Regions from separate parts of the Evansella cellulosilytica DSM 2522 genome, predicted to be linked through region 2. Evidence: riboswitches for the same ligand, from Rfam matches in the RefSeq annotation. Region 2 holds a riboswitch; the other holds the start of a gene.
What was found. A riboswitch is a leader RNA that binds a small molecule or an ion and turns the genes downstream of it on or off. The one in region 2 is predicted to bind cyclic di-GMP.
Positions count from the first base shown of each region.

Region 1 (4,434 bases), 720 kb from region 2:
TCGTATTATCGATGTATTCCAGCCAAGTCAGCAAGCACAAATTAGAATTCAGCTCGCTTCTGTTTTAGCAGCTGTCATTTCCCAACGTTTATTAACGACGGTCGATCGTCGTGGACGAAAAGCGGCAACAGAAATACTTGTGAACAATTATGCGATAGCGAATTTAATTAGAAACGAAAAAATACATCAAATCGAAAATGTACTTCAAACGAGTCGTTCAGAAGGAATGCATACGCTAGAAATGAGCATAAGACAGCTTTTAACGGATCGCTTAATCGATTATGAAGAGGCAAAACATTATATAAAAGAGAGGTGAATGGTTTGCCACAATTTCGCTATAAAGGAAGAACAAATACAGGATTACCGAAGGAAGGGACGATTTCAGGACAATCTCGTAAAAAAGCGATACAAAAGTTAAGAGACCAAGGTGTTGCACAAGCAACACTAGACGAAGTCCAACCGACCTTTTTAAATAAAGAGATTACTTTTGGTAACCCTGTAAAGCTTGGAGATTTTGTTCTATTTTTAAGGCAATTCGCCACTCTATTAAAATCGGGTGTCTCTATTGTAGATGCTACGAACATTTTGTCAAAGCAGACGAGCAGTAAGCCGTTAATGCGAGCGCTAGAAAATGTAGAGGAAGAGCTTTTATCGGGAATGTCATTTTCTGAAGCTGCTGAAAAGCAGAAAAATATATTCCCACCGATTTTCGTCAATATGGTTCGTGCTGGTGAAGCTACTGGGTCTTTAGACGAAGCGCTTGAGCAATTAGCTGTACAATTTGAAAAGCAGCATGATACGAAGCAAAAGGTAAAATCTGCATTAGCTTATCCAATCATTATCGCAATTGTTGCTACTGTCGTTGTTATTTTCTTATTAACGTCTGTTGTGCCAATGTTTGCATCGATGTTATCTGACTTAGGAGGTGAGCTGCCTGCAATTACTGTCTTTGTTTTAACTGTAAGTAATATCGTGTCAACATTATGGTGGTTAATTCTTATTGCTGTCATACTGTTAGCGGTCGCGATTTGGATTATGAGGAAAAACGATGATACGAAGTATTATTTAGACTACTTTCTCTTAAAATTACCGATATTTGGCCTCTTGTTGCAGAAGGCGGCATTAGCTAGAATGAGTAGGACGCTAAGCTCTTTATTTAGCAGCTCCGTACCAATTTTACAATCATTAAAAATTGTAGAAAAGGTCATCGGCAATGAGGTGATAGCACGTACATTAAAACAGTCACGTGATTCATTAGAAGAAGGAAAACGCCTCACAGAACCAATGAAGGATAATTGGGTATTTCCGCCACTAGTCGTTCAAATGATTAGCATCGGCGAGGAAACAGGCTCATTAGATCAAATGCTAGGAAAGGTCGCAGACTTTTATGAAAAAGAAGTAGAGTATGCAACCGATAGATTAAAAGCACTTATTGAGCCATTACTCATCGTGATACTTGCAGCAGCTGTTGGAGTCATTGTCATTTCCATCATCGTACCAATGTTCCAAATCTATTCAGAGATTTAAGTTATATTAAGGAGCGATGAAAAATGATCTACATGTGGGCACTTGGATCATTAGGAGCGAGTAGTGCAACCGGACTTTATATATAAATTATTTAAGTTGATTTGAGCGGAAGTTGTACGTGTCCAGTGGGTATAGCAATCGTTGTAGCCTCATCAAGAAGAGGGGGAAACAGTAGCCTGGCCAGTGAAAACGAACAAATGAAGCGATAATCAACAAACAAGATTTACAGAAAAAACATATAAAAGGAGAGAAAAAAACATGTTAAAAAGAATGGTTAAAAACGAAAAAGGTTTAACACTAATCGAGCTACTAGTTGTCGTTGTTATACTAGGAATAATCGCAGCAATTGCAATTCCAAGTATCGGTGGGTTAATTGATAACGCGAAGAAAGATGCACACGTAGGGAATGCACAGCAGATGGTAAACTCTGCAAGGATCTATTTTACAGCTTTTCCTGATGAAACATCTGTCACATTAGAGGAATTAGAAAATGAGAATTATTTAGATCCTATGGTAGACCCGGATGATAATGATGAAAATTATGAAGAAGGCACCGTAAATGCATTGGGCGATGGTCGATATTCTGTCTATTTAGAGGGGCAAGAAAGATATGTTGGTACTGCAGCAGGTGGAGCAATCAATCAATCTGACCTTGATAGAAGTGCAGTTCATGATAATTAATCATAAAAAATAAGGTTATATTCTGAAAGGAGCCCATCATGACACTATTCTTACACGTTTACTTATTCGTATTTGGTGCCATTTTAGGCTCCTTCTATAATGTAGTTGGTTTGCGGGTGCCCGCGGGAGAATCGATTGTCTCCCCGGGCTCCCACTGCCCTACATGTAAAAAGTCATTATCTTGGTTAGAGTTAATCCCAGTCATTTCTTTTTTCATTCAAAGAGGTCGCTGCCGTAAATGCGCAACGAAGATTTCTCCGATATATCCTTTCTTTGAAACGGTAACAGCATGTCTTTTTACGATTTCACCTTTATTGGTGGGATGGTCAAAGGAATTGCCAATTGCTTTAGCATTTATTTCTTTGTTAATGATTATTACAGTATCTGATTTGAAAACAATGCTCATACCGGATAAAGTACTCATCATATTTCTCGTTATTTTTATCGTATTAAGACTTGTCCATCCGCTTACACCTTGGTGGGATAGTCTCTTAGGTGCTTCCGTTGGCTTCGGAGTACTTTTGCTCCTTGCTATTGTAAGTAAAGGTGGTATGGGGGGCGGAGATATTAAGCTTTTTGGCGTTATCGGTATCATTTTAGGCTTTTACGGTGTATTAGTGACGTTGTTTTTAGCTAGCTTTATTGGTGCGATCGTTGGTGGTATTGGTCTTGTAACAAAGAAAGTAAGAAGGGGGAATCCAATCCCTTTCGGACCGTTTATTGCTGTCGGTGCAATCATTAGCTATTTTTTTCATCAATCAATGATTGAGTGGTATATACATTTACTTTAAGAAAGGAGGGGGCTTACTTGTTCAAATTTACGACGAAACCTTCTGTTGGGATACATATTAAGGACCACGTCATTCGTTTCGTTTCGATGAGGGGGTCTTCTTTAGCAAACGTAGAAAGCTTTGGGGAAAAATATTTACCTAAAGGCGTCATTGAAAAAGGAAAGATCGTGCAAGCTGATGTGTTTGAGGAAATGATGCTAGATTGTGTGAAAAAGTGGAACTTAAAAAATAAAGAAGTGATGTTTTTCGTACCAGATTCGTCTGTATTTTTTCGAAAGCTTTCCATACCTGCTGACATAAAGGAAGAAGAGATTAGAGGGTATTTGAATTTTGAGATTGGTGCCTCCATCCATCTGCCCTTTGACGAAGCATATTTTGATTACCACGTTTTGGAGACGAACGAAGCCGATGAAAAAAGACAAATATTATTCTTTGCTACGCCAGAACTATTAATAAAGGATTACGCAAAACGGCTAGAAAGTGTCAAGTTAAAGCCAATTGCAGCAGATATATCGGGCTTATCACTATATCGTTTTTTTCAACAAAACAGTGAGGCTGGAGATCGCGATCACTTCTTATTTATAGAATGGGACGTCACATCGATTAACCTTTCCATTTTCCACGATGATATCCCAGTGTTTATGCGTCATATTCCTCAAATTTTGGAAGAAACAGATTGGGATGTGAAAATTGGAGAAGATCATACGACATTAGTGTGCAAAAATGATGTGAAAATCGACGGAGAAATTAGTGACCACATACTTGAGGTTGAACGTGTACTCAATTTCTATAAATACTCCATGAATCAAGGACAAAAGGAAATTACGAATATTGTTTTAACTGGTGACCACCCAAAGCTCGCCACATTAATTAAAGATAGGCTTGCTGAAATAAATACAAATTCATCTTTAAAAGTGATAGAAGATCTTCAAGTAGAGCTTCACCCTCATTATATATTACCGTTGAGCCTATGCTTAAAAGAGGTGTAACCAATGACAATTGAAATTAATTTATTGCCAAAAAAGCCTAAAAAAAATTATATGCTTATTACTGTCATTGGAATCACTTATGGTGTTGCAATGGTTATATTAATTGCTGGAATTTTTTATTACCAAGCGTTACAGCGAGAGCAAGCTTTCCTCCGAGCTAACATTCAAACCGTACAGCAGCTACAAGAAATAGCAAGCTTACAGGAATTAGCAATGCCGGAAACCCAGCAGCTTGAAAAGACAGTTTCGTATTTAGAGGAAGGCTATGTATCTTCAGTTCTTGTTCTTGATCAATTCATTGCTCAGTTACCAGAAGGTGGTCAGTTTTTGAACTATCAATATAATGAAGGTGGTACCGTTCAAATTACGGCACAATTTTCTTCACAAAATGAGACAGCTAGTTACCTTCATCACCTAAACAGGTTGCCGTTTGTAAATAATGTCAT
Region 1 is NC_014829.1:3,290,698-3,295,131, reverse strand. Features, by position in the region: gene BCELL_RS15300 (type IV pilus twitching motility protein PilT) at 1-316, shown strand, start outside; gene BCELL_RS15295 (type II secretion system F family protein) at 322-1,527, shown strand; cyclic di-GMP riboswitch class II at 1,528-1,612, shown strand; gene BCELL_RS15290 (type II secretion system protein) at 1,786-2,208, shown strand; gene BCELL_RS15285 (prepilin peptidase) at 2,247-2,999, shown strand; gene pilM (type IV pilus biogenesis protein PilM) at 3,017-3,988, shown strand; gene BCELL_RS15275 (PilN domain-containing protein) at 3,992-4,434, shown strand, end outside.
Region 1: linked by a shared signal. The riboswitch ahead of BCELL_RS15290 (type II secretion system protein) and the one ahead of BCELL_RS11775 (hypothetical protein) in region 2 are both predicted to bind cyclic di-GMP.

Region 2 (4,434 bases):
TGTAGCAAAGCTTATTGATTGGATTCTTTCGGATCAAGGTCAATATATTATTGAGGAGACAGGTTATGTCCCATTAAATTAAACAAGAGGTGTACTCCAAAGGTTGATTTATACCTTTGGAGTACACCTTCATTAATGTATGAAGTTCATTTACGTCGATTTAATATAGTAGTGTAGCGGATGTTCTACCTGCATGAATTATTGTCCTGTTGCGTCTTTCTTAATGTAAAATAATCACCAACCACGGCGAATGACCGATTCTGCTTTTCGTTTTAAAGATACGTTCCATGGCTCATGCTCCGGTTCTATTGGATGGACAAGTGCTGTTATCATCTTTAATCGTTTTCCACACCAAACATCTGTAAACAATTGATCTCCTAAAAATAAACTCGTTTCCGATTTAGCACCTACTTCATCCATAATACGTTGTATTTTACTTGTAGCAGGTTTATTTGCTTTTCCATATCCGACGATTCTATAAGGTTCAGTAAAAATATCAACTCGGCTTTGATTATTGTTAGAAAGGATAACAAGTTGAACGTTATTTTCTCTTAGTTGAGAAAGCCATGCTTCAAACTCTTTTGTACCATGTTGATCATGAGCAGCTAATGTGCTATCTAAATCTGAAAAAATATGAGTAATGTTGTTTTCTTTTAGCCATTTGATAGTAATGCCAGAAAAATGCTCAAATAAAAAGTCAGGTTTAAAATAACGCATGTATTTCACTCTTTCTTTTTTTTATAGTTTGTACAGATTATCATAACATGTCCGTTCCATATCGTGGAAATATTTATATAACAATTACCGAAACAGTCAATTGTTTACTTCGTTTGCAATATTCTTAACCTGTTAGGAAATGATAAGTTTAACTAATTATAAGGAGGCAAGTCCATGGATTTTGAAAATATACGGGATCAAATTACAATAGAGGATGATAAGGGAAATCACAAAGACTTTAACGTGGAAGCACTGTTTGAGATGGATGGGCAATCTTATGCTCTCATTACTGGTGATTATGAGGCACTTCTCATGCGTATTGAAGAGGATACCCACGCTCAATATCTTGTAGGAATAACCGACCCAACCGAGCGGGAAGCAATATTAGAAGCATATGAAATTGCAGTTGAAGCAAGTCCAGCTGAAAAAAATAATGAATAATAGTTTAACTGGTGCACATGTTGTATACAATGTTAACACGTGTATGTTCAATGATTCACAAATTTTCAAAGATTATTTAACTGAAATTTCAGTGAATTTAACATGTTCAACCGTTTTCCCTGTTATAATATTAGTAGGGGTAAGAGGTCAGTAAATCGATCTCGTTAATTTATTTATGAAAGGGGGGGTGTGACGTGAATTTGGGGAGCTGTGTTGTTTGCTGTGAAACGATGAATTTTGATAGCGCTTCCAGATCTACGAGTGGGGGAAAATGCAAGTCATGTGGTAAATGGATGTGTCCTAGCTGTATCTCAACATATTCGATAAGTGGTGCGAATGTAACATGTGACGTATGTAAAGCTGCGAATAAATAACAAAGCTAAAATTATACTGGGGAACAGAGTAATGTATTTATGTCATTAGTCTGTTCCCTTTTTTGTTGACAAACATTTTAAACGTTGGCTAGAGTTTGTATGTTTTAATAATATAACAAAAAGCAAGTTATTGAAGGATTCGGTCAATGTTTGTCGAATATGGAAGATATAAGCAATTAGAAAAGATGATGCATGAGATGCTGTTAAAGTAGATGGAGAGGGGAATAGAGATGTATAAAGTAGACCCAAGCTTAAAAAAAATGATTCATCTATCAGAGAAAACAAATGAAGACTTAAAAGTACGTTATAACCTTTTAGTAGAGGAACTAAAGTTTGCTAGAAATGCTTTTGAGTTTGAAAGAGCGGCGGAAATTAAATCTGAATTGTTATACATAACGGAGGAGTTATCAAAAAGAAAGATTTAGTTAATAAAAAAAGTCACACACTATATTGCGGAATATTTAGATAATTGTGTATAATGAACTAAGACCTTCTTCTTATTATTTTATGGGTCAATTCCAAATTACAAGTAATACGAAACGGCAAAACCATCGAAAGTTGGTGACGCAAAGCTATAGGGGCTTCCTTCATCTAGAAGAAGCCAGCCAGTTACCGAATATTCTCCTATTATTAAAGGGGGTAATGTAGTTTGGGCTTGGACAAAAATAATTCTTTATATTGTATCAGTCGGGATATTGTGTTTCTAAAGAAGCTAATGTACAAAGCGAAGGAACGATTAGGTACGATGAATGACCCACTGTTGCTAGAAATTAGTCAATTTTTAGATGTAAAACTAAATCAACATGGAGAATTGTTAAAATCCCATAAAAAAACGGAGGGAAGTACTTTGAAAAGAAACGATACCGCGTTAGATGAGAACATGAAACTTCAAATACAATCTGATGATAAAGGTAATACTGAACAATTAGAGTGGCAAAAAGCCGTTATTAGGGAAGAATATGTGCAATCAGAATAAATAGAAAAGAATTGTACTCATATTAATAGAAGAAGGAAAAACAGTTCACAGCAAGAGATGTGAACTGTTTTTCTTATTCGATATTTGCTAAGTAAGATATTGCTCTTGCATAAATTGCCGTAGCTTTTAATAGATCTTCAATTTCTATATACTCATTTTTTTGATGGGCAGTCATCACCTTACCAGGAAAAACAGCACCATATGCAACACAGTTTGGCAATAGGCTTGCATACGTATTACCTCCACTAGAAAGTAGGGTAGCTTCCTCACTCGTTTCTTCTTCATAAGCCTTTTGTAAGTACTTTATCATAGCTGTATTTTTATCAACGTGATGAGGATTTTTATTTCGAATGTCTCCGAATGAAAAATGGTATTTTTCAAGTAACGTATAAAGCTTTTGCTCAATTGCATCAAAATTTGCTGATACAGGGTATCGAATATTTAAATGTACAAAACAACTCGATCCCTCTTCGAAACTAAAAATCGCAGGGTTTATAGTTAATGGTCCAGTTATATCATCCTCATGATCAATATTAATATTTTTTCCAAAATGATCTTCAAAAAATAAGTTAACGAATGAAAGATAGGCCTTTGCTTTTTTGTTTAAGGACAAAGTAGTGAGAAACTGTGCTAAATACATACCAGCGTTAATGCCTTTATGTGGTTCCATACTATGAGAAGAAAGGCCTTTTAAGTTGAGCGTTATGTTACCACTATGATGAAAGTACTCTCCTTCTAGCTGATGCTTTTCTAAAAAATGAATAAATTGTTGTTCGATAGCTTGATCGTGATCTTTAATAACAGCAGTGGCTGATTCAGGGACCATGTTTGGTCTCGTACCAGCTTGAAAAGAAATGAGTGTGTCATTTGATGTCATACTTTCAGTTTCGTTATCAAAATTCAGGTTACACCTTGCGTTTATTTGGCCTTTTTCAGCATGAATGATTGGGAATGTCGCATCAGGTGCAAAGCCAGCAACTGGAGAATGCTCGATTTCACGGTATTTCTTTAAGCAACTCATCCCACTTTCTTCATCTGTTCCAAAGATGATACGGACGTTTCGTTTCATGGGCATTTTAAGCTCTTTTAACATCTTTAAGGCATAAAAAGCGGCCATTGTCGGACCTTTATCGTCGATTGCCCCTCTAGCAAATAGTTTACCGTCTCTAATTGTTGGCTCGAAAGGTGGAGAAGTCCAATCACCAGTTGCAGGGACAACATCTAAATGTCCAAGTATAGCGATATAATCATCGTTATCCGAGTTCTTTAATTCGGCATAGCCATAAAACCCTTCATTATTTTCTGTATGAAGGCCATGTTGTGTTGATAATGTTAACATTAAATCTAATGCTTCGGCGATATTTTTCCCCATCGGTTGTCCCTCTGAGGAGGATGATAGATCTTTCGTACTCTCGATTTTCAAGAGCCTTGTTAAGTCTTTTAGTAATTGTTCCTTCTGTTTGACTACTTCCTCGTAGAAATTCAATGACGACAACTCCTGTTCATATCTATGTATTCATGGTTTTCTATGTTCCATTATTATAGCATTCGTTTCTCATACTTTAAAATTTTGGCTTTAAGGGTATACGAAAAGCCAACCGCCACTCGTATGGCAGCTGGCTACTAATGATCATCTTGAATTAACTACTCGTATGATAATGTTTTGCTAAAGCATAAAATCAAAAGAGCGGGTAAATAAAGAAAGTGTGGTAACGATAATTCTCTTTAGGAATGGTACATCACTTTCTTTAATTGAGAGGCTTGAAACATAGCCATTTTGTTCATTGACCTTTAAACTGTTAGAAAGATGGTTATCTGAAATTTGCTGTTCAATTTCTTTTGCAAGCTCCTCGCTATCAATGACTACCATCGTCTCTGTACTTAGAAAGCTACTTCTTGCATCGATGTTAAATGAACCTACTAAGC
Region 2 is NC_014829.1:2,573,208-2,577,641, reverse strand. Features, by position in the region: gene BCELL_RS11795 (PstS family phosphate ABC transporter substrate-binding protein) at 1-82, shown strand, start outside; gene BCELL_RS11790 (YqeG family HAD IIIA-type phosphatase) at 235-717, opposite strand; gene BCELL_RS11785 (DUF1292 domain-containing protein) at 892-1,158, shown strand; gene BCELL_RS11780 (hypothetical protein) at 1,763-1,957, shown strand; cyclic di-GMP riboswitch class I at 2,064-2,149, shown strand; gene BCELL_RS11775 (hypothetical protein) at 2,182-2,508, shown strand; gene pepV (dipeptidase PepV) at 2,582-3,994, opposite strand; gene BCELL_RS11765 (phospholipase D-like domain-containing protein) at 4,175-4,434, opposite strand, start outside.